Regions from separate parts of the Bradyrhizobium sp. 2TAF24 genome, predicted to be linked through region 1. Evidence: predicted binding sites of a transcription regulator. Region 1 holds the regulator's gene; the other holds the start of a gene.
The links. Region 1 encodes LexA, which represses DNA repair genes until DNA is damaged. Its sites were predicted from a motif close to TGTTCNNNNTGTGTTCNG; they were not measured.

Region 1 (12,015 bases):
GCCTGCCTGTTCCCCGGCCCGGCCACGGGCTGCGCCGTGCGGTCCCGGCACTTGGCGCGGGGCCGCCGATTTGGCACATAGGTCCCAGCTTGAAAGGAATACGATGACGGACGAAACGGGATCTGAAGCCGGCCGCGACTTCATCCGCGATATTGTCGCTGCGGACCTTGCTTCCGGAAAGACCGGGAGTGTGGTGACGCGCTTCCCGCCGGAGCCCAACGGCTACCTGCACCTCGGCCATGCCAAGTCGATCTGCCTCAACTTCGGCATCGCCGAGGAGTTCGGCGGGCGCTGCCACCTGCGGTTCGACGATACCAACCCGACCAAGGAGGAGCAGGAATACATCGATGCCATCGAGCATGATGTGCGCTGGCTCGGCTTCGACTGGGGCACGCACCTGCACTTCGCGTCCGACTATTTCGAGCAGCTTTATGCCTGGGCGCAGGATCTGATCCGGGCCGGCAAGGCCTATGTCGACGACCAGTCCCAGGAGGAGATCCGCGTCAGCCGCGGCACGCTCACCGAGCCCGGCCGCAACAGCCCGTACCGCGATCGTTCGGTGGACGAGAACCTCGACCTGTTCGCGCGCATGCGCGCCGGTGAGTTCCCGAACGGCGCGCGGGTGCTGCGCGCCAGGATCGACATGGCCTCCGGCAACATCAACCTGCGCGACCCCGTGCTGTACCGCATCCTGCATGCGCACCACCCGCGCACCGGCGATGCCTGGAGCATCTATCCGAGCTACGATTTCGCCCATGGCCAGTCGGATGCCATCGAGCACATCACCCACTCGATCTGCACGCTGGAGTTCGAGGATCACCGGCCGCTCTACGACTGGTGCCTGGAGAACCTGCCGGTGCCGTCGCGGCCGCGGCAGTATGAGTTCGCCCGCCTCAACGTCACCCACACGCTGCTGTCGAAGCGGGTGCTGACGGAGCTCGTGCGCAGCGGGCGCGTCACGGGCTGGGACGATCCGCGGATGCCGACGCTCGCCGGCCTGCGGCGGCGCGGCGTGCCGGCGGCGGCGCTGCGTGAGTTCGTCAAGCGCATTGGCGTCGCCAAGGCCAACAGCACCGTCGACATCGGCATGTTCGATTTCGCCGTGCGCGAGACGCTGAACAAGACCGCGCCGCGCCGCATGGCGGTGCTACGGCCGTTCAAGGTGGTGATTGAGAATTATCCGGAAGGCCAGACCGAGGAGGTCGAGGCCGTCAACCATCCCGACGACGCCGCGCAGGGCGCGCGGCGCATCACCTTCGGCCGCGAGCTCTACATTGAGCGCGACGACTTCATGGAAGATCCGCCCAAGAAGTTCTTCCGTCTGGCGCCCGGCCGTGAGGTGCGGCTGCGCTATGGCTATTTCATCACCTGCCGCGAGGTGATCAAGGACGCGAGCGGCGAGGTGGTGGAGCTGCGCTGCACCTACGATCCCGCGACGCGCGGCGGCAATGCGCCGGACGGCCGCAAGGTCAAGGCGACGATCCACTGGGTCAGCGCCGCCGAGGCGGTGCCGGCCGAGGTGCGGCTCTACAACCTGCTGTTCAGCGATCCGTCGCCGGACGGGGCGAACTTCACCTCCCAGCTCAATCCGGACTCCCTGGAGGTGCTGCAGGGCTGCATGGTCGAGCGGGCGCTGGCGACCGACAATTCCGAAGCCGCCGTGCAGTTCGAGCGCCAGGGCTATTTTGTCCGTGACCGGGATTCGACGCCGGGCAGGCTGGTGTTCAACCGCACGGTGGGCCTCAAGGATACCTGGGCCAAGGTGGCGGGCGGCGGGGCTGGCTGAGCGCCGTCCGGAGAAAAAATCGCCGGCCGTCTCCAGATGCGGCTGGCGGGCGCCGGCTGCTGAGATAGCATCGCCTCCTCGGGCAGTCTGGGGATCGGCGGACGGTCATGGCGCCGCAAGGGGGCAGGGGACGCAGCCGCACGCGAACGTGGCCGGTGCCGACCGGCCCGGTCGTGCCGGCGGTCGTCGGCATCGGCGCCGGCGTCACACCCTGGACGGCGTGGCTCAGCCGCCTGCTCGACCTCGTTCGCGCCGAAGCCGGACCCGGGCGGCTGCTGCCCTGGGTTCCCGTCGCCTTCGGAACCGGCATCGCCATCTATTTCGCGGCGGATCACGAGCCGGTGCTGTGGATCGCCGTGGCGACGGCTGTCGCGCTCGCCATTGCCTGCATCCTGCTGCGTCGCCATGCGGTGTTTCCGCTGATGGTGATGCTGGCGGCGGTCGCGGCGGGGTTTGCCAACGCGACCATCAGGACCGCGCGCGTCGCCCATCCGGTCCTGACGCGGCCGACGGCCGCCCTCAGCATCAAGGGCTTCGTCGAAACCTATGAGGTGCGCGAGCGCACCGATCGTTTCGTGCTGCGCGTGACCGAGATGGAGGTGCCGCGGCATGAGACGACGCTCTCTCGCGTCCGCCTCTCGGTGCGCAAGGGAGCGGGACCGGCCGTCGGCAGTTTCGTCGAACTCAAGGCGCGGCTGTCGCCGCCGATCGCGCCGCTGCGGCCCGGCTCCTACGATTTCGCGCGCGACCTGTTTTTCCAGGGGATCGGCGCCTCTGGATTCGTCATGGGGGCGATCAAGGTGACGCAGGCGCCGCCGCAAGGCGGCGGGCTGTGGCTACGCTATGCCGCGGCGCTGCAGGGCATGCGCGATGCGATCGATGCACGCATCGGCACCACACTGAGCGGCGACTCCCGGGCGATCGCCACTGCGCTGCTGACCGGGCGGCGTGATGCGATCACGACGCCGGTCAACGACGCGATGTTCATTTCCGGGCTCGGCCATGTGCTGTCGATCTCCGGCTACCATATGGCCGTGGTCGCCGGTGCGGTGTTCGGCATCGTGCGGGCGCTGCTGGCGCTGATCCCACAGCTTTCGGCGAGCCATCCGATCAAGAAATGGGCGGCCGGCGTCGCGCTCTTCGGAGCCGCGTTCTACCTCGTGCTGTCGGGTTCGGAGGTGGCGACGCAGCGATCCTTCCTGATGACGGCGGTGGTGCTGCTGGCGATCATGGTCGATCGTCGCGCCATCACCTTCCGCACGCTTGCGATCGCGGCGATGGTGGTGCTGGTCGTCGCACCCGAGGCGCTGGTGCATCCGAGCTTCCAGATGTCGTTCGCCGCGACGCTGGGGCTGGTGGCACTGGTCGCCCATGGCATGCCGCGGCTGTTTGCGACGGCCGACAACTCGCTTGTCGCGCGGGTGGCGCTGTGGGGCGGTCGCGAGCTGGTGGTGCTGCTGTTTGCCTCCTTCGTGGCAGGGCTCGCCACCACGCCCTATGCCGCATTCCATTTTCATCGCATCACGCCCTATGGCGTGCTCGCCAATCTCGCCGCGATGCCGGTGGTATCCGGGCTCGTCATGCCGGCCGGCCTGCTCGGGCTGGTGGCGATGCCGTTCGGGCTCGACGGCATCTTCTGGTCGCTGATGGATGTGGGGATCGCCTGGATGGTCCTCGTGGCGCAGTGGGTGACGGCGCTGCCCGGGGCGATCGGGCGCATGGCGGCGTTCGGCACCGGGCCGCTGCTGCTGGCGACAGCGGGGATGCTGGTGCTGGCGCTGTGCCGCACGGCGCTGCGCTGGAGCGGCGTGGCCGTCATGGTGGGGGCAACAGTCTGGGCGCTCGTGACGCCGCAGCCGGACGTGCTGGTGTCGTCGGACGGGCAGAATGTTGCCGTGCGGGGCAGAGACGGTCGGCTGCACCTGATGCGGCTCGGCAAGGACGCGTTCCTGCTCAAGGAGTGGCTCGCGGCGGACGCGGACGCCCGCCTCCCCACCGATCCGTCGCTCGGCGAGGGCGTCTCCTGCGACGTGACGGGGTGCATCACGGCCTTGCGTGACGGCGCCCTGGTGGCGCTGTCGATCCGGCCTGACGGCTGGGCGGACGATTGCGTCCGGGCCAGCCTGATGGTCTCGCGCGCCCGCCCGCCGCCGAGCTGTGCGGCACAGGTGATCGACCAGGCGCGGATCCGTCGCTTCGGAGCGCTGGCCCTGCGGCGGACCGACGTGGGCTTTGCTGCGGACGCCCAGAAGCCGACGGGGCGTGACCGCCCATGGTCGCCGGAAGTGGCTGGCGAGGACAATGCCGGCCCGATTGCGGCAGGACGGCCTGTCGATGCGACGCCGGTCGATGCCGATCGCCAGTCCGATGACTGATGGGCGTTAGTCACCGCGGTACAGGCTGATCAGCCTGCCGTGGGGTGCGCACGCGGCTCCGCGGCAGGTTTCAGTGCACCAGTCATGCGCGCATGGCTGGCGTTGACACAATTACAGGTGGAACACAGTATCTGGCGGGGTGTCGCTCAGTGGGGGGATTGAGTCGTGCCAGGACCGCTTCATCGCTTGGAATCGCCGACTCAAACGGTAGCTGACGCGCAGGCCCAACAAAGTTCCATGGAAATTTGGGGTAAGCCGGGATCGAATACGGCCCAAAGCAGCTTACCTGCGGTTAAGGCCTACAAGAGTAGCTTGCCAAGTGGGAAGCGGGGTGTTGAATTCGACACGCCGGTCAGTCCCACCCCCGGGTCTGGAACCCCATTTGAAGCGAGATGGTATCTTGGAACTTCGGGGGTGCTGCAACGAACAGACGCGAATGGCACGACATGTGCTGCAATCCCGCTGTCGAGGTTCGTGAATGGCCAACCGTGACTGGATTGGACTCAAATGATCAAGCCAATCGAGTGTCTCAGCGTCGAGGTCATCCCGCAGGCGATCATTTCGTTGCCGGTTGATCAAATTCTTTCAGGACGAGCCAAGATCACGCAAGGGGTCGATGATCTCGACCACTTTGAAGGAGCATCGTTCAGGCTGGACAACGGTATCGAAGTTGCGGTTCGCCATTATCGTGGCCATCCCAAGGATACCGCGACGATCTATATCGACAGCCGGCAGCGGGACGTGGAGCGCATCACGCATCTTGTTCGCCGGATTCTCAGAGATCTCCATGTCCCCCTCACGGCGCTTAGCTGGGAGCGTCAACAGAATCCAGAAATGTGATTGATCGGGAACTGGGCCGCTGACGTCGGCGGCCTGTGGCGGCCGGCGCTTGCGGTCGAGACCCTGAAGCCGAAAGGGCGGGATTGGCCGCCGTCGCTGGAGGTGCTCAGCGACAAGGATTTGATAGGCGGCGCCGGGCTTTGGTGGCCCGTCGATGCGACGCCGGTCGAGGCCGATCGCCAGTCTGATGACTGAGGTGGCCTCAGTAGCGACGGTACAAGCTGATCAGCTTGCCCTGGATGCGCACGCGGTTGGGCGGCAGGATCCGCACTTCATAGGCGGCGTTGGCCGGCTCCAGCGCGATCGAGGCGCCGCGACGGCGGAAGCGTTTCAGCGTCGCCTCTTCCTCGTCGATCAGGGCGACGACAATGTCGCCGGTGTCGGCGCTCTCGGTGCGCTGGATCAGCGCCATGTCGCCGTCGAGGATGCCGGCCTCGACCATCGAGTCGCCGCGTACTTCCAGCGCATAGTGTTCGCCGGAGCCCAGCATCTCGGGCGGCACGTTGATGGTGTGGCTGCGGGTCTGCAGTGCCTCGATCGGCGTGCCGGCGGCGATGCGGCCCATCACCGGGATTGCGACGGGACGGCCGCCTTCATCCTCGGAGGTGGTACGCACGACACGGCCAAGGTTGCCCTCGATCACGCTGGGGGTGAAGCCGCGGCGGGCGCCGCCGCCGCCGGAGGCGGCCTGCTCGGGCATCTTGATGACTTCGATGGCGCGCGCGCGATTCGGCAGGCGGCGGATGAAGCCGCGCTCCTCCAGGGCTGTGATCAGACGGTGGATGCCGGACTTGGAGCGCAGGTCGAGCGCATCCTTCATCTCGTCGAATGAGGGCGGCACGCCCGCTTCCTTCAGCCGCTCATTGATGAAGCGGAGAAGTTCGTACTGCTTGCGTGTGAGCATCTTAACCAATCCCCCAAATACGGTGCTGCGAACGCTGACCGTCAGACGTCTCGGGCGGTAAGGACTCGCTCGAAACAAATCATGAACGGACCCTATATGTTCGATATGTGTTCCGCAACCTCTTAATTTGACGTCAACAAAACACCGGCGGCCTACAGGGGAAGCTTAAGGATGACGCACGCCGAGCCCGCCGGGGCGGCTTGCGCGAACGGCGGGCGCACGATCAGGGCGCCGGCGGCCGCGAGGTGGCCGAGGAGCGAGCTGTCCTGCTGGCGCACCGCCGTGGCCACGGGAGGGCCATCGGCGCGCAGTTCGAGGCGGGCGCGCAGGTAATCCTGGCGCTGGTCGTTGGCCGGCAGGTCGGAACCGAGCACTGCCGGTTCCAGCGGCGTGTGCAACTCGCTGCGGCCGGCGAGGGCGCGCAGCAGCGGCACGACGAACAGGAAGCCGCAGACATAGGACGACACCGGGTTTCCCGGCAGGCCGAGCAGGCGCATGCCGCCGAGCCGGCCGTGCATCATCGGCTTGCCGGGGCGCAGCGCGATCTTCCAGAACGCGATGTCGACGCCTTCGGCGTCGAGCGCGCGCTTGACCACGTCATGGTCGCCGACCGAGGCGCCGCCGGTGGTGACGAGCACGTCGGCGCCGCTGTCACGGGCCTGCCGGATCGCTGCGCGGGTCGCCTCCATGGTGTCGCCGACGACGCCGAGGTCGAGGACGTCGGCGCCCTCGGCGCGGACCAGGGCGCGCAGCGCATAACCGTTGGAGTAGACGATCTGGCCGGGGCCGGGCTGGCCGCCGGGCATCACCAGTTCGTCGCCGGTCGCCACCAGCGCGACCTTCGGCCGGCGGCGCACCGGCAGCGCGGTGTGGTTCATGGAAGCCGCCAGCGACAGGGCGCGGTCGGTGAGGCGGGTCCCGGCGCGCAGCAGCACGTCGCCTTCGCGAAAGTCGACGCCGGCCGGGCGGATGTGGCGGCCGGCCACCGCAGCCTCCTGGACGGTGACGGTATCGCCGTCGCGTGCGGTGTCTTCCTGGATGACGATGGCGTCGGCCCCGTCAGGCACCACGCCGCCGGTGAAGATGCGCAGCGCCTCGCCCGGACCCAACTGACCTGCGAACGGCCGTCCGGCGGCGATCTCGCCCGTGACGGTCAGGCGCGCCGGCACGCTCGCGGCATCCGCCGCACGCACGGCGTAGCCGTCCATGGCCGACATCGCCGCCGGCGGCTGGGTGCGCAGCGCAACCACATCGCGCGCCAGCACGCGGTGATAGGCGTCGTCGAGCGTGACGGTTTCCTCGGGCAGCGGCTCGACACCGGACACCACCGCCGCGAGCGCGTCCGCAACCGGCATCAGCGCCATCGTTCAACTCCCTCGTGGGTGAGGCGACCACTGCCGCCGATCTGATCGGGCTGCGGGCGCGCCAGTTTCGGGTCCGGCGCGGATCAGGTCCGGTTGAACGGATCGTGGCCGAACTCGTCGTGACCAAACTAGTCTTGGCCAGATTTGTAATGCCCGGACTTGCCGCCTTGCTTTTCGATCAAGCGGATGGCGTCGATCCGCGCGCCCCGCTCGACCGCCTTGATCATGTCATAGATCGTCAGGCAGGCAACCGAAACCGCCGTCAGCGCTTCCATCTCGACGCCGGTCGGCCCCGTCACCTTGACGGTCGCAGTAACACGGCAGCCCGGCAGCGCGGCGTCCGGTTCGATGTCCACGGTGACCTTCGACAGCGCCAGCGGATGGCACAGCGGAATGAGCTCTGAAGTCCGCTTCGCCGCCATGATGCCGGCGATCCGCGCGGTGCCGAGCACGTCGCCCTTCTTCGCCTGGCCGGAGACCACGAGATCGAGTGTGTCCTTCGACATCACGACACAGCCTTCGGCGACCGCGAGGCGCTCGGTCGCCGGCTTGTCGGATACGTCGACCATGCGCGCCTCGCCCCTGGCGTCGATGTGCGTGAGGCCGGCCTTGGGCGCGTTGGTCATCGTTTCAACCGTCAGTGAGCGGCGGCGCGAGCTGCGGCATCACGCGCGAGCAGGGCGCGTGTCGCCGCGGTGACGTCCTGCTGGCGCATCAGGCTTTCGCCGACCAGGAAGGTCGACATGCCGACGCGGGCGAGGCGCGACAGGTCCGACGGCGTGAAGATGCCGCTCTCGCCGACGGCGATGCGGTCGTTCGGGATCAGCGGCGCGAGCGCCTCGCTGGTCGCCAGCGTCGTCTCGAAGGTGCGCAGGTTGCGGTTGTTGACGCCAAGCAGCGGCGAGCGCAGCTTGAGCGCACGGTCGAGTTCGGCACGGTCGTGGACTTCGAGCAGCACGTCCATGCCGAGCGCGAGCGCTGTGTCCTCGATGTCGCGCGCGGCCGCGTCGTCGAGCGCCGCCATGATGATCAGGATGCAGTCGGCACCATGGGCGCGCGCCTCGACCACCTGGTAGGTGTCGAACATGAAATCCTTGCGCAGCACCGGCAATTGCGTCGCGGCGCGCGCCGCCACCATGAAGTCGAGATGGCCCTGGAACGAGGGCGTGTCGGTGAGCACCGACAGGCAGGCGGCGCCGCCGGCCTCGTAGGCGCGGGCGAGCGCCGGCGGATCGAAGTCGGGGCGGATCAGGCCCTTGGAGGGCGAAGCCTTCTTGACCTCGGCGATCAGGGCATAGTCGCCGCGCGCGAGCTTGCGGCGGATCGCGTCAGCGAAGCCGCGTGGCGCAGGGGCGGCCTTGGCGGCTGCCTCCACCTCGGCGAGCGGCCGGGCGCGCTTGGCGGCGGCGATTTCCTCGCGCTTGTAGGTCTCGATCTTTGTCAGGATGTCGGACATCGGCGGCGTCACGCGTTGGAAACGGCGATGAGGTGCTCGAGCTTGCGCAGCGCCGCCCCGCTATCGAGCGACTGCTGCCCGAGCGTGACGCCTTCGGCCAGCGTGTTGGCGCGGCCGGCTACCATCAGCGTCGCCGCCGCATTGAGCAGCGCGACGTCGCGATACGCGCCGGGCTTGCCGTCGAGCACCGCCTGCAGGGCCTCGGCGTTGGCCTCGGCCTGGCCGCCCTTGAGCGCGCCAGGCTCGACGCGAGACAGCCCGACCTCTTCGGGGGTGATCTCGAAGGTGCGGATCTCGCCGCCTTCGAGCGCGGCGACGAAGGTCGGGCCGGTGAGGGTGATCTCGTCGAGGCCATCGGAGCCGTGCACCACCCAGGCGGCATCGGAGCCGAGGTTCTTGAGCACCTGCGCCAGCGGCTGCACCCACTGGCGGGAGAACACGCCGACCAGCTGGCGCTTGACGCCGGCCGGGTTCGACAGCGGTCCCAGCAGGTTGAAGATGGTGCGTGTGGCGAGCTCGGTGCGGGTCGGGTTGACGTTCTTGGTCGCCGGATGATGGGTCGGCGCGAACATGAAGCCGATGCCGGCCTCGGCGATGCAGCGGCCGACGTCATCAGGGGTGAGGTCGATGCGCACGCCGAGCGCGGCGAGGCAGTCGGCCGCGCCGGATTTCGACGACAGTGCCCGGTTGCCGTGCTTGGCGACAGGCGTGCCGGTGCCGGCGACGATGAAGGAAGCGCAGGTCGAGACGTTGACCGAGCCGGAGCCGTCGCCGCCGGTGCCGACCACGTCGACCGCATCCGGCGGCGCCTTCACCCGCAGCATCTTGGCGCGCATCGCCGACACCGCGCCGGTGATCTCCTCGACGGTTTCGCCGCGCACCCGCAGTGCCATCAGCAGGCCGCCCATCTGCGAGGGGGTGGCCTCACCCGACATCATGCGGTCGAAGGCGACGGCGGCTTCCTGCTGCGACAGCGTGGCGCCGGTCGCCACCTTGCCGATGATCGCTTTGAAATCGTCCATGGGATCAGTTGCTGTTGGCTGCGCCGGTCGCGACTGCGAGCGCGGTCTGATTGATGGTGACGCCCAGGTCGGTCTGGAGGCGAGCGATGTATTGACCGATCTGCTCGTCGGCGAGCGTCTGCCGCAGGCCGTCCTTCATCTTCTTGAGGTCATCGGCCGCGAGGTCGAGGGTCGGCACGCCGATCGCGGTGACGCGATACACGATGATTTCCGTCGACGAGGCGCCCGGCGACTGCCCATAGCCGTCCTTGGCCGTGCGGAAGGCGGCCTCGGCCAGCGTGGCCGGCACGCCCTCGCTGCGAGCATCGCGCTTCAGCGGTGCCGACGTTTCCACCTTGACGCCGGAGGCCGTGGCCTGATCGGCAAGGGTCGCGCCGCCCTCGAGCTTGGCGACCATGTCCTTGGCCTTGTCGCGCAGGCGGCTCGCGATCTGGTCGTCCTTCCAGCGGGTCTCGACCTCAGCCTTGACCTCGTCCAGCGTCCGGTCGCGCGACGGCGTGACGTCCAGCACGTCGTACCAGAGGTAGCCGCCATTGTACTGCTGCGGATCGTTCTCGACATTGACGTTGCTGGCGAAGGCGGCGCTCACGAGGTCGAAGCCCTGGGGCAGGCCCTGGACCTGCTGGCCGTTCGGCGTGCGACCGGAGCGGTCGACGGCGTCGATGGTGATCGCCTTCAGCCCGGCCTTCTGCGCCGCCTCGACCACGCCAGCGCCGCCGCCGCGCTCGTCTTCCATCTTGTTGTAGAGATTGCTGATCGCAGCCTTGGCCTGATCGAGCGCGAGGTCGCGCTTGAGCTTGGGGGCGACCAGCTCGTAGCTCGGTGTGGTGCCGGGCTCGACCTTGCTCACCTTCACGAGGGCGACGCCGAAGCGGCCCTGCACCGGCTGGCTGACTTCGTCGGCCTTGAGCGCGAACGCGGCATCGGCGATCGCAGCGTCGATGATGGCCGACTTCGCCACGAGGCCGAGATCGACGTCGGCGGCGCTGAGCTTGCGCTCCCTGGCGAGGTCGTCGAACGACAGGCCGCCGGCAATGCGCTCGCGCGCCGCCTTGGCTTCGTCCGCGTTCGGGAACACGATCTGCGACACCTGCCGCTTCTCCGGGGTCGACAGGCTGTCGAGCCGCTCCGAATAGGCTTTCCTCGCGTCCTCGTCGGACACCGCCGTCCACTTGGCGAGCTCATCCGGCGTTGCGATCACGACGGCGATCTTGCGGTATTCGGGCGCACGGAACGCGGCTTTGTGTTCCTCGAAATAGCTCGCCAGCGCCTCGGGCGAGGGCGCCTCGATGGCGCCGACCTGTGCCGCGGAAAGGCGCAGGAAGTCGACCGTGCGCTGTTCGTTCTGATAGCGGTTCAGCACGTCGAGCTGGGTCTTGGCCGGCTCGAGGTCGGCGTTGTAGGTCGCGGCGATCTGCCGGCGCAGCGACACCTTGCGCTGCTCGGCGATGTAGCGCTGCTCGGAATAGCCGAACTGGCGGATGATCTGGGCGAATCGGGCCGGGTCGAAGCTGCCGGTGGCGCCCTTGAAGTTGGGGTCGTTGTGGATGCTGCGGATGATCTCGGCGTCGGACTGGCCAAGGCCCATGCGCCGGGCGCCCTCGTCGAGGGCAGTCTCCGCGATGGTCTGCTGCAGCAGCTGGCGGTCGAGGCCGAAGGCGCGAGCCTGCTCCGAGGTCAGCGGACGGCCGAACTGGCGGCTGATCTGTTGCAGCTTGTCGTTATAGAGCTGGCGGAACTGCTCGGTCGAGATTTCGACGCCGCCGATCGTTGCGAGTTTGGACTGCCCGAAGCCGCGGAAGATGTCGGCAATGCCCCAGATACCGAAACTGATGATCAGCACACCCATGACCGTGGCCATGATGGTCTTGCCGAGCCAATTGGATGAGGCTTTTCGCATTCCTCGAAGCATCGCAACCGTCTTGTCTGGAGAACAGGGAACCGGGGCGCCTTATACGCGCCAGCACGTTGTTTTGCATCATAAAGACGGCCTTTACCCCCCGCAACCTCATGACGTCTCCCGCGTTGGCTCGCGCGCCACGCCGGATGTCTCTTTCCGGGAAGCGCGGGCTTGAAAAGCGGTACTGAAATCATGGATTTGCCCGTGTCGTTCGGCGGCGCTCGCCGGCTTCGGGTCGGGCGGAATCCGGTCGTGGACGGTGGCTGCGCCACTCTGGCGCGGTGGGGATGGGTCTGCTAGCTGACAGCCGGAACACATCAGGAGCCGCCATGACCGCCACGCTGCGTCCGCTGATCGCGGGAAACTGG
Region 2 (12,015 bases), on a different contig from region 1:
GCTGCGCTCGCCGTTCCGCACGGCTGAAAAGTTCTGGGTCGAGGAGATCGTGGATCCGCGGAAGACCCGATCACTGCTATGTGATTTCGCCCGCCTCGCAGAGCCGGTGCGCACGCCCGGGCCGGTGACGATGGCGGTTCGGCCCTGATTTTCGGCGCTGCACGTGCGTTCGGCGCATGGCTGACCTTCGCTCATGCACCGCCCGTTCGACGAACGGCGCGCTTTACCCGCTGGCGCGGTCTGGCTATCCACATCCGGTCATTTTTTGAGCGACAAATCGACGCAAGGCCGGATCGCCATGAAAACACGCACGCAAAACCGGTGGCTGTGGCTGCTGGTGCTTCCCTATGTCGGACTGCTCTGGGTCCCGTTCTACAACGTTCACGACCCGGTGCTGCTCGGCTTTCCGTTCTTCTACTGGTACCAGCTCGCCTGGGTGCCCATCACCTCACTCCTGATCTGGCTCGCCTACCGGGGAGTGAAACATGAAGACTGATATCGATCCCGTCGCGCTCGGCGTTTTCATTTTCTTCTTCATCGTCGTCACCATCATGGGCTTCGTGGCCGCCAAGTGGCGGCGGCCGGAAACCCTCGCCCGCATCGACGAGTGGGGGCTCGGTGGCCGCAGCTTCGGCACCTGGATCACCTGGTTCCTGATCGGCGGTGATTTCTACACGGCGTATACCGTCATCGCGGTGCCTGCGGTGGTCTATGCGGCCGGCGCCTACGGTTTCTTCGCGCTGCCTTACACGATTATCGTCTATCCCTTCGTGTTCGCGGTGATGCCGAAGCTGTGGGACGTCGCCAAGAAGCACAACTACATCACGGCCGGCGACGTCGTGCGCGGCCAGTATGGCTCGAAGGCGCTCGAACTTGCGGTGGCGATCACCGGCGTCATCGCCACCATGCCCTACATCGCGCTGCAGCTGATCGGCATGTCGACCGTCATCAAGGCGCTGGGCCTGACCGGCGAGGCGCCGCTGATCATCGCGTTCCTGGTGCTCGCGTTCTACACCTACTCGTCGGGGCTGCGCGCGCCGGCACTGATCGCGTTCGTCAAGGACATCATGATCTACATCGCGGTGATCGCCGCGGTGGCGCTGATTCCGTCCAAGCTCGGCGGCTATGCGGCCGTGTTCGAGGCGGCTGACGCCGCGTTCAAGGCCAAGGGCGCGGGCAGCATCCTGCTCGGCAGCAACCAGTACGTGGCCTACGCCACGCTGGCCCTCGGCTCGGCGCTGGCGGCGTTCATGTATCCACACACGCTGACCGGCATCTTCGCCAGCAATGGTGCCAACACCATCCGCAAGAACGCCATCCTGCTGCCGGCCTACACCTTGCTGCTCGGCCTGCTGGCGCTGCTCGGCTACATGGGCATCGCGGCGCATTTGCAGGTCGCCACCAACAACGACGTGGTGCCGGCGCTGTTCCAGACGCTGTTCCCGGGCTGGTTCGCCGGCTTTGCGTTCGCGGCGATCGCGATCGGCGCGCTGGTGCCGGCCGCGGTGATGAGCATCGGCGCGGCCAACCTGTTCACCCGCAACTTCTGGCGGGCCTACGTCAATCCCGACGTGAGCGAGGCGGGTGAAGCGCAGGTCGCCAAGGTCACGTCGCTGGTGGTGAAGATCGGTGCGCTCGCCGCGATCGTGTTCCTGCCGATCCAGTTCGCGCTCGACCTGCAGCTGCTCGGCGGCATGTGGATCATCCAGACCCTGCCGGCGCTGGTGTTCGGGCTGTTCGTGGGCTGGTTCCGGGCGCCGGCGCTACTCGCGGGCTGGGCGGTCGGCTTCTTCGGCGGCACCTATTTTGCCTTTGCCGACGGGCTGAAGCCGCTGCACACACTGCATCTCGGCGACACCGCGATCACGCTCTACACCGGCCTGTTGGCGCTCGCGCTCAACATCGCGGTGGCGGTGATCGTCAACCTGGTGGTGCCGGCGCGGAAACCGGCGGTCGCTGCCGGCTGATCGTCACATACGACAGGACGTCGACGCGGCCTGCGGGCCGCGTCCGCAGAATACGTGATGGCCGGGCTCGTCCCGGCCATTCGCGTTTATCCCGGTCGTATGGCGCGCGGTCTCAGCGCGCGTCCGCGATCAGCATCGCCGATCCCTTTTCTGCGATCATCGCGGTCGGCGTGTTGGTGTTGCCCGAGGTGATGGTCGGCATCACCGAAGCGTCGATCACCCGCAGGCCGTCGATGCCGAAGACGCGCAGCCGCTCGTCCACCACCGCCATGGCATCGTCGGCGCGGCCCATCTTCGCGGTGCCGACCGGATGGAAGATGGTGGTGCCGATATCGCCGGCCGCCTTCGCCAGCGACGCATCGTCATCGCCGACCTCAGCGCCGGGCAAATATTCGTCGGGCCGGTAGGGCGCGAGCGCCGCCTGTTTCATCAGCCGCCGCGTCACCCGGATCGCATCCGCCGCCACCTGGCGGTCGTCGGGCGTATCGAGATAATTCGGCGCGATGATCGGGGGCGTCCCGGGATTGGCATCGCGCAGGCGGATCGCGCCGCGCGAGGATGGACGCAGGTTGCAGGCGGCGACCGTGATTGCCGGAAAGCGGTGCAGCGGCTCGCCGAACTTGTCGAGCGACAGCGGCTGCACATGGAACTGGATGTTGGCGCGCTCCTGGTGCGGATCGGAGCGGGTGAAGATGCCGAGCTGCGAGGGCGCCATGGTCAGCGGCCCGCGCCGGCGCAGCAGGTAATCGAGGCCCATCAGGCCGCGGCGCGGCAGCGAATAGTAGGTCTCGTTGAGGGTGCGGATGCCGCTGACCTTGTAGATCGCGCGCTGCTGCAGATGATCCTGCAGATTGCGGCCAACGCCGTCACGCGCCACGACGGTGTCGATGCCGAGCGGCGCCAGCCACTCGCGCGGGCCGATGCCCGAGCGGTGCAGCAACTGCACCGAGCCGATCGATCCCGAGCACAGCACGACTTCGCCGCGGGCGCGCGCCTCGATGGTCTCGCCGTCTTGCGTGAAGCGCACGCCGACGGCGCGGCCGTTCTCGACGATCAGACGATCGACCAGCACATGGGTTTCGAGCCGCAGGTTGGGGCGGCCCAGCGCCGGCTTGAGGAAGCCGCGCGCGGACGACCAGCGCCGGCCGCGCTTCTGGTTGACATGGAAGTAGCCGATTCCTTCGTTGTCGCCGGTGTTGAAATCCGCGGTGCGCGGGATGCCCATCTGCGCGGCGGCATCGGCGACCGCGTCGAGCACGTCCCAGGACAGCCGCGGCGGCTCGATGCGCCAGCCGCCGCCGGCACCGTGAATGGCGCTGGCGCCGAGGAAGTGATCCTCCAGCCGCTTGAACGCCGGCAGCACGTCGTCCCAGCCCCAGCCGGCGAGGCCGAGCTGGCGCCAGTGGTCGTAATCGGCGGCCTGGCCGCGCATCGAAATCATGGCATTGATGGCGGAGGAGCCGCCGATGACCTTGCCGCGGGGGTAGGCCAATGCCCGCCCGTTGAGGCCGGCCTCGGGCTCGGTGCGGAACATCCAGTCGGAGCGCGGATTGCCGATGGCGAAGAGGTAGCCGACCGGGATGTGAAACCAGATCCAGTTGTCGCGGCCGCCAGCCTCCAGAATCAGCACCCGCCGGCGCGGGTCGGCGGACAGGCGGTTGGCCACGATGCAGCCGGCGGTGCCGGCACCCACGACGATGTAGTCGAAATCCCCCTCGAGCTGCCTGGTCATGCCACCCCGTCACATTTCATCTGGTTGTCATGGTTTTTAGAGCATTTTTCTCCGTTCCGGGGAACGTGCGGAAAAGCCATATCCATTGTGCGAAATGCCTGAGTTCGCGGCGATTGGGCGGCCCTTATGACTGCTTTTGCCGCATCGCGGATATTGGGCCGCACCCCCGGGCCATGGTAGGTTCGGCGGATCAGAATGAGCGCCGCCATGTGGGCGTCGCCCATGTTGTGGTTTTGGTAGGACGTCGTCATGCCCATCGTCAATCGGATCGCCGAATTTCACCCCGACATCACGGCCTGGCGGCGGGACCTGCATGCCCATCCCGAGCTGATGTACGACGTGCACCGCACGGCAGCGTTCGTGGCGGAGCGGCTCAAGGAATTCGGCTGCGACGAGGTCGTCACGGGTCTCGGCAAGACCGGCGTCGTCGGCGTCATCAAGGGCCGCAAGCCGGCGGATGGACGCAACGTCCGCACCATCGGCCTGCGCGCCGACATGGACGCGCTGCCGGTGCATGAAGAGACCGGCGTGTCCTATCAGTCGACCACGCCGGGCAAGATGCACGCCTGCGGCCATGACGGCCACACCGCGATGCTGCTGGGCGCAGCGCGCTATCTCGCCGAGACGCGCAACTTCGCCGGCGATGCGGTGGTGATCTTCCAGCCGGCGGAGGAGGGCGGCGCCGGCGCCGCGGCGATGATCAAGGACGGCCTGATGGACCGCTTCGCCATCGATCAGGTCTACGGCATGCACAACATTCCGGGCATGGCGGTCGGCAGCTTCGCGATCCGCCAGGGGCCGCTGATGGCCTCGATGGACAAGCTTGCCATCAGGGTAGAGGGCAAGGGCAGCCATGCGGCGATGCCGCACAAGGGCATCGACCCGATCCTCGCCGGCGCGCAGCTCGTCACCGCGTTGCAGAGCATCGTGTCGCGCAGCGTCGATCCCCTGGAGTCGGCGGTGATCTCGATCTGCAGCTTCCATGCCGGTCACACCACCAACGTCATCCCGCAGGCCGCGGAGATGCTGGGCACCGTGCGCGTGCTGAAGCCGAAGATGCGCGACCTCGTGCAGCAGCGCGTGCAGGAGGTGGTGGCGGGCGTGGCGCAGGCCACCGGCACCACCATCGAGCTCGACTACAACCGCGGCTACCCGGTGCTGGTCAACCATCCCGACCAGACCGACATCGCGCTCAAGACCGCCGCGGAGGTCGCGGGCGCGAGCAATGTCAGCGACAATGCGGTGCCGATCATGGGCGCGGAAGACTTCGCCTACATGCTGGAGGCGCGCCCCGGCGCCTTCATCTTCATGGGCAATGGCGACAGCGCCGGCCTGCATCACCCCGCCTACAACTTCAACGACGAAGCGATCGTGCACGGCTCGTCGTACTGGGTGAAGCTGGTCGAGGGCACGCTGCCGGCCTGATCAGGCGGCGTCCGCCTGACGCAGCGCCCTCGCGACCAGTTTGAGATCTGCGACGAAGGCCGCGTATTGCGCGGCCTTCTCGTTGTCATCGGGCAGCCGCAGCAGATAGGACGGATGCACGGTGACGATCGCCTGCGCGCCGTCGTCGAGATCGATCAGCCGGCCGCAGCTCTTGCCGATCGGCGTCGCCTTGCCGAACACGCAGTGGGCCGCCGTCGCCCCCAGCGCGACCACCAGGGTCGGCTTCACCAGCGCGCGCTCGCGCACGTACCACGGGCGGCACGCCTTGATCTCGCCGGCGTTCGGCTTCTGGTGCAGGCGGATCTTGCCGCGGGGCACGAACTTGAAGTGCTTCACCGCATTGGTGACATAGACCTTGTCGCGGTCGATGCCGGCCTCCGCGAGCGCGCGGTCGAGCATCTGTCCGGCCGGGCCGACGAACGGCCGGCCCGCGAGATCCTCCTTGTCGCCGGGCTGCTCGCCGACCAGCATCACCGGCGCGTGGGACGGGCCTTCGCCGAACACGGTCTGGGTCGCATCCTGCCACAGGTGGCAGGCGCGGCAGGCCATCACCTCGTGGCGCAGATGCGCCAGCGCGTCACTGGTCGCCGGAACCTTGTCCATCACGGCTTCCTTTCGCTGCGGTGATCCGTGCGGCGCGGTCGGCGGCTGGGCAACCATGTCCTGCGTCCGCTGACCGGCTTTTCGGATCAGCGGGTCAATCAGCGAAGCCTCCGGCAGGTTCCGCCAGTACTTCACCGGCATCTCCGCCTTCATCGCCCGGACCTTGAGCCGTGCCGGATTGAAGATGCTGGCGTAGTAAGTGCGCCAGACGGTTTCCAGCGGATCGCCGGCCGGCGCGTCGGCCTTCGTCGCGCCTTCGGTGAACACGGTGTGGGAGCCGTCCCAGTGGGCGCAGCGGTCGGGGGTGAGGATCGACCAGGCCATGTCGGCGAAACGCTGCGCGAAGAATGGCGCGGTCGCCTCGACGATGTAATGCGCCGGTTCGAACCAGGCGACGTAGCGCGACTCGCGTTCGCGGCCGATCTCGCGGAAGCGGACGAAGGCCTGCATCTTGTGTTCATCGCGATGGACGTCGCGGGCAAGGCTGCCGATCCGCATGACATCCTCGTCGGTGGCGAGGCGCATCAACTCGGGTTCGGCGCGCAGGCGCCACAGCAGACGGTAGAGCAGGGCAAAACGCTGCGGCTCGCGGTTGAGAATGGCGCTGCGCGCCAGATTCATGAAGGCTGCGGGAACATGCACGGCGGCGGAATCGCCGTCCGGCTGTGGCAGCGGCGTCGGCGCGAACAGCACGGCCGCGCGGCCCTCGACATCCCAGGCGATGTCTGCCGGCGCCACGTCGGCGCGCAGCAATGCACGCGCCGCCGTGCGCCAGCCTTCGAAATCGGTGTCGCTGGCAAGCAGGATATGATGCATGGTCGGGCCTCCTCACTCGAACACGAAACCAAGCTGTGCGGCGGGCGGCCGCAGGCGCTCGCGCAGGCGGTTGTCGTCGAGCTGGGTCGGCGCGGGCGTGTGATCGGCGAGCGTGATGAATGGCAGCGCCTTGCGTCGCGGCACATGCAGCCGTGCGAGATCGGCGACGCGCAGCCGTGTCAGGCGGCGGGCGTCGAGGATGCTGGCGACGGTGCGCGTGCCGAAGCCGGGCACGCGCAGCAGCTCCTCGCGGCTGGCGCGGTTGACGTCGACCGGAAAACGATCGCGGTGGCGCAGCGCGTAGGCGAGCTTCGGATCGATGTCGAGCGGCAGCATGTCGTCTTCGAGCGGGCTCGTCAGCTCGGCGAGGTCGAAACCGTAGAAGCGCAGCAGCCAGTCGGCCTGGTAGAGCCTGTGCTCGCGCACCAGCGGCGGTGCCTGCAGCGGCAGCGCCCGGCTGGCGTCGGGGATCGGGCTGAAGGCGGAATAGTAGACGCGCTTGAGATTGTACGAGCCATAGAGGTTGACGCTGGTCTGCAGGATGGTCCTGTCGCTGGCGGCGTCGGCACCGACGATCATCTGGGTGCTCTGGCCCGCCGGGGCGAAGCGCGGCGCCGTCTTGCCGCGGTGGCTCCTGCCTTCGCGGGCTTCGTCCAGCTTGAGGCGCAGCCGTCCCATGGTGCGGCGGATGGCGCGCACGTCCTTTTCGGGAGCGAGCGTCGCGAGACTGGTTTCGGTCGGGACCTCGATGTTGATGCTGAGGCGGTCGGCATATTTGCCGGCCTCGGTGATCAGCCGCTCGTCGGCGTCGGGGATGGTCTTGAGATGGATGTAGCCGCGGAAGTGATGGTCCTCGCGCAGGCTGCGCGCGACCCGCACCACCTGCTCCATGGTGTAGTCGGGGCTGCGGATGATGCCCGACGACAGGAACAGGCCCTCGATGTAGTTGCGGCGATAGAAGGCGATGGTCAGCTTCACCACCTCGTCCACGGTGAAGCGGGCGCGCGGCACGTTGCTGGAGGCGCGGTTGACGCAGTAGAGGCAGTCGAAGCTGCAGGCGTTGGTCAGCAGCACTTTCAGCAGCGAGATGCAGCGCCCATCCGGCGCATAGGAATGGCAGATGCCCATGCCGGGGGCGGTCGAGCCGAGGCCCTTGCCGTCGGAGGAGTCCCGCGCCTCGGTGCCGCTGGAGGCACAGGAGGCATCGTACTTGGCGGCATCGGCCAGGATTTCGAGCTTGCGTCGCACGTCCATTCGATCAGGTCTCTGTTTTTATTCAGGAAAATAGCATCGGGAAAAGTCGCATTGACTCCGGCAGCCGGCTTTGCTTCACTGGAACGTATCATGAACAAATGGCGCGGTCATTCGTTCAATCCAGGCGAATGATGTCAGGCCAGAGTTTTCAGGAGCGGCGCATGAGCGGCGCGCGCACGAGCACGCTTGCGACCTTGCGTGGAGCGATCGAACGCCTCGAGGCGGGCGAGACGCGCCATGCGGTGGCGCGCGTCGAACTCGGCCATCGCGGGGCGGATGCGACGCTGCAAGGCGGGGTCGTGCGCAGTGCGTTGCACGAGGTGTTTGCGCCGGAGACCCGTCAGACCGCATCCGCCACCGCGTTCGCCGCCGGCCTCGCCTGGCGCTGCGCGATGTCGCGTCCGCTGTTGTGGGTGCGGCAGGATTTTGGCCCGGGAGAAACCGGTGCGCTGTCGATGGGCGGGCTCGCCGAGCTCGGGCTCGATCCGCGCCGTATTGTGATGGTGCAGGCCACCGATATCGACATGGCGCTGCGCGTCACCGCCGATGCGCTCGCCTGTTCCGCGCTCGGGGCCGTGGTGCTCGATGTGTGGGGCGGCGCGCGCCAGTTCGACAGCGTGGCGAGCCGCAAGCTGACGCTGGCGGCGCAGGCGTCGGGCATCACCTGCCTGGTGCTGCGAACCGCGGCCGTGCCGGTGGCGAACACCGCGGAGACGCGCTGGATCGTTCGTTCGGCGCGCTCGCGCACGCGATCCCCTTGGGACGCATGGGGGGCGCCGCAGCTCGACGTCGCACTGGTTCGCAATCGTCATGGCCAGACCGGCCAGTGGATCATGGAATGGATGTGTGATGAGTGCCTTTTCCGTGAACCGTCGGCGCATTCTCAGCCTGCGGCTGCCACGCCTTCCTATCGACCGCCTGCGCCGCCGGCTGTCGCGCACCGCCGCGCCGGCTGACGTCGCGCCGTCGCCGTCCGTCCCGTGGGTGGTGGTCGGCAAGGTGGTCAATGCCCTGGTGATCACCGCGCTCGACGAGGTCGCGACGGCCTGCGGTCTTGAGATCGGACAGCCGCTGGCGAATGCTCGCGCCATCTGTCCGGACCTGCAGGTGTTCGACGCCGACGAGGCGGCCGATGCGCAAGCGCTCGGTGCCATCGCCGACTGGTGCGACCGCTTCACGCCCCTCGTGGCATTCGATCCGCCGCACGGGCTGCTGCTCGACGTCTCCGGTTGCGCCCACCTGTTTGGCGGGGAAACGGCGCTGATCGACACGCTGTGTGCCGCGCTCGCCCGGCAGGGCTTCGCTATCAGCGCGGCGATCGCCGGCACGCCGGCCTGTGCCCGAGCGGTGGCGCTTGCCGGGCGCGGACGTGTGGTGGCGCCGGGCGAGGAGGCCGCCGCGGTTCATCCCCTGCCGGTCTATGCACTCGGCGCGGATGATGCGGTGACGCGCGGCCTGCGCCGCGCCGGCCTCAAGACCATCGGCGATGTCGCCTCGCGCGCGCCGCACGAGATCACGGCCCGCTTCGGCGCTGCCTTCACCGCGACGCTGCAGCAGGCGCTGGGGCGCAGCGACGCGCCGATCTCGCCGCGCCACCCGCTGCCCGACTACATGGCGGAGAAACGTTTTCCCGAACCGGTGGCGTCAGACGTGGCGATCATGGGCACGCTCGATGCGCTGGCGCGCATGCTGGTGACGACCATGGAGCGTCATGGCAAGGGCGCGCGCCGGCTGACGGCGGCGTTCTTCCGCACCGACGGCGCTGTGCGCACGCTCGCGGTCGAGGCCGGACGTCCCATCACCCGGACGGCGGTGGTCGAGCGGCTGTTTCGCGAGCGCATCGCCGCGCTCGCCGATCCGCTCGATCCCGGTTTCGGCTTTGACCTGATCCGGCTGTCGGCGAGCCATGTCGAGACGGTGGTGCAGGAGCAGCGCGACCTCGACGCCCACGCCCATGATGCGGATGAATTGTCGGCGCTGGTCGACCGCATTGCCGCGCGCATCGGCGGCCATCGTGTCGTCGTGCATCTGCCGCAGGACACGCACATCCCCGAGCGTGCGGAGATCGCCGTGCCGGCCCAGCATCGCCTGGACGCCGCAGGGGCAGCGACATGGCCGGCACGCATCGCGGCCGAGCCGCCACTGCGGCCGCTGCGGCTGTTCGAGGCCCCCGAACCGGTGGAAGCCATCGCCGAGGTGCCGGACGGGCCACCGGCGCGCTTCAAGTGGCGGCGCGCCACCCATGCGGTGGTGCATGTGGAAGGGCCGGAGCGCATCGCCATGGAGTGGTGGCGGCAGGACGAGGCGCTGCCGACACGGGATTATTTTCGTGTCGAAGATGAATCCGGCCTTCGCTTCTGGCTCTACCGTGACGGTCTCTACGGCGAGACGCACGATGCCGACGGCAAGGCTGTCTCGCCGCAGTGGTTCATGCATGGATTGTTCGCATGAGCGTCCCCGCCTACGCCGAGATCGGCATCACCACCAATTTCTCGTTCCTGCAGGGCGGCTCGCATCCACAGGAATATGTCCATGAGGCGAGCCGTCTGCGCCTGCCGGCGATCGGCCTTGCCGACCGCAACACGCTTGCCGGCGTGGTGCGCGCCTACAGCGAACTCGACAACCACGAGGTCACGCACAAGCCGAAACTCCTGGTCGGCGCGCGGCTGGTCTTCATGGATGGCACGCCCGATATCCTGGTCTATCCGCGCGACCGCGCCGCCTATGGCCGGCTCTGCCGGCTGCTCAGCCGGGGCAAGCTCTCCGCCGGCAAGGGCGAATGTCATCTCGCGCTGCCGGACCTGCTGGATTTTGCCGAGGGGCAGTTGCTGGTGCTGGCTTTGCCGCATCGTTTCGACGCTGCGGCGGCCCGGGCCTTGCTGGCGACATTGCGCGCCAGCGGCGCCGATGGCGTCTGGCTTGCCGCGAGCCTGCTGTATCGCGGCGACGACCGGCGGCGGCTGGCCCAGTTGCAGCACATTGCCGCGATCGCCCATGTGCCGCTGCTCGCCACCAACGAGGTGCTGTACCACGATCCCGGCCGCCGCCCGCTGCAGGACGTGCTGACTTGCGTGCGCGAGAAGACCACCATCGAGGCGGTCGGCCGGCGGCTCGCGGCCAATGCCGAGCGGCATCTCAAGCCGGCGGCGGAGATGGCGCGGCTGTTTCGTGACCTGCCGGATGCCGTCGCCGAGACCCTGCGTTTTGCCGATCGCATCACCTTCTCGCTCAGCGAGTTGAAGTACCAGTATCCCGACGAGCCGATCCCGCCGGGCAAGACGGCGCAACAGCATCTGCAGGACCTGGTGCGGGACGGCATTGCGCAGCGCTATCCCGGCGGCATCGAGCCGAAGGTGCAAAAAACCATCGACAAGGAACTGGCGCTGATCGCGACCCTTGACTACGCGCACTACTTCCTGACCGTCCACGACATCGTGCGCTACGCGCGGTCGCAGAATATTCTGTGCCAGGGGCGAGGGTCGGCCGCCAATTCGGCGGTGTGCTACGTGCTCGGCATCACCTCGGTCGATCCGACCAAGGTCGACCTGCTGTTCGAGCGATTCCTGTCGCAGGAGCGCAGCGAACCGCCGGACATCGATGTCGATTTCGAGCACTCGCGGCGCGAAGAGGTGATGCAGTATGTCTTCAACCGCTATGGCCGTCACCGCGCCGCGATCGTCGCTACCGTGATCCATTACCGGCCGCGCAGCGCCATCCGCGATGTCGGCAAGGCGCTGGGGTTGACCGAAGACGTCACCGCGGCCCTCGCCGACACGGTGTGGGGCAGCTGGGGCGACGGCCTCAGCGACATGCAGATCAGGCAGGCCGGTCTTGATCCCGCCAATCCGATGATCCGGCGCGCGGTCGAACTCGCCGGCGAACTGATCACCTTTCCCCGGCACCTGTCGCAGCATGTCGGTGGTTTCGTGCTGACCCAGGACCGGCTCGACACCTATGTGCCGATCGGCAATGCCGCGATGGACGACCGCACCTTCATCGAGTGGGACAAGGACGACATCGATGCGCTGAACATGATGAAGGTCGACGTTCTGGCGCTGGGCATGCTGACCTGCATCCGCAAGTGCTTCGATCTCATCGACGATCACAAGGGAAAGCGCTGGGAACTGGCGACGATCCCACCCGAAGAGAAACCTGTCTACGACATGCTGTCGCGCGGCGAATCTCTTGGCGTATTCC

Region 2: AB4Z37_RS14840 (ImuA family protein) is a predicted target of LexA. The motif match lies at 7,898-7,915, and genes of this name have one in related genera.

The regions. Positions count from the first base shown of each region.
Region 1 is NZ_JBFRFW010000016.1:80,612-92,626, forward strand. It holds gene AB4Z37_RS23760 (glutamine--tRNA ligase/YqeY domain fusion protein) at 104-1,786, shown strand; gene AB4Z37_RS23765 (ComEC/Rec2 family competence protein) at 1,894-4,161, shown strand; gene AB4Z37_RS23770 (hypothetical protein) at 4,669-5,001, shown strand; gene AB4Z37_RS23775 (hypothetical protein) at 5,002-5,196, shown strand; gene lexA (transcriptional repressor LexA) at 5,204-5,905, opposite strand; gene AB4Z37_RS23785 (molybdopterin molybdotransferase MoeA) at 6,058-7,269, opposite strand; gene moaC (cyclic pyranopterin monophosphate synthase MoaC) at 7,398-7,895, opposite strand; gene trpC (indole-3-glycerol phosphate synthase TrpC) at 7,907-8,725, opposite strand; gene trpD (anthranilate phosphoribosyltransferase) at 8,734-9,747, opposite strand; gene AB4Z37_RS23805 (SurA N-terminal domain-containing protein) at 9,752-11,647, opposite strand; gene tpiA (triose-phosphate isomerase) at 11,977-12,015, shown strand, end outside.
Region 2 is NZ_JBFRFW010000008.1:186,775-198,789, reverse strand. It holds gene AB4Z37_RS14880 (acyl-CoA carboxylase subunit beta) at 1-148, shown strand, start outside; gene AB4Z37_RS14875 (DUF3311 domain-containing protein) at 299-496, shown strand; gene mctP (monocarboxylate uptake permease MctP) at 486-1,967, shown strand; gene AB4Z37_RS14865 (GMC family oxidoreductase) at 2,080-3,699, opposite strand; gene AB4Z37_RS14860 (hypothetical protein) at 3,696-3,950, opposite strand; gene AB4Z37_RS14855 (M20 aminoacylase family protein) at 3,949-5,124, shown strand; gene AB4Z37_RS14850 (UdgX family uracil-DNA binding protein) at 5,125-6,564, opposite strand; gene AB4Z37_RS14845 (putative DNA modification/repair radical SAM protein) at 6,577-7,818, opposite strand; gene AB4Z37_RS14840 (ImuA family protein) at 7,980-8,774, shown strand; gene AB4Z37_RS14835 (Y-family DNA polymerase) at 8,668-10,269, shown strand; gene AB4Z37_RS14830 (error-prone DNA polymerase) at 10,266-12,015, shown strand, end outside.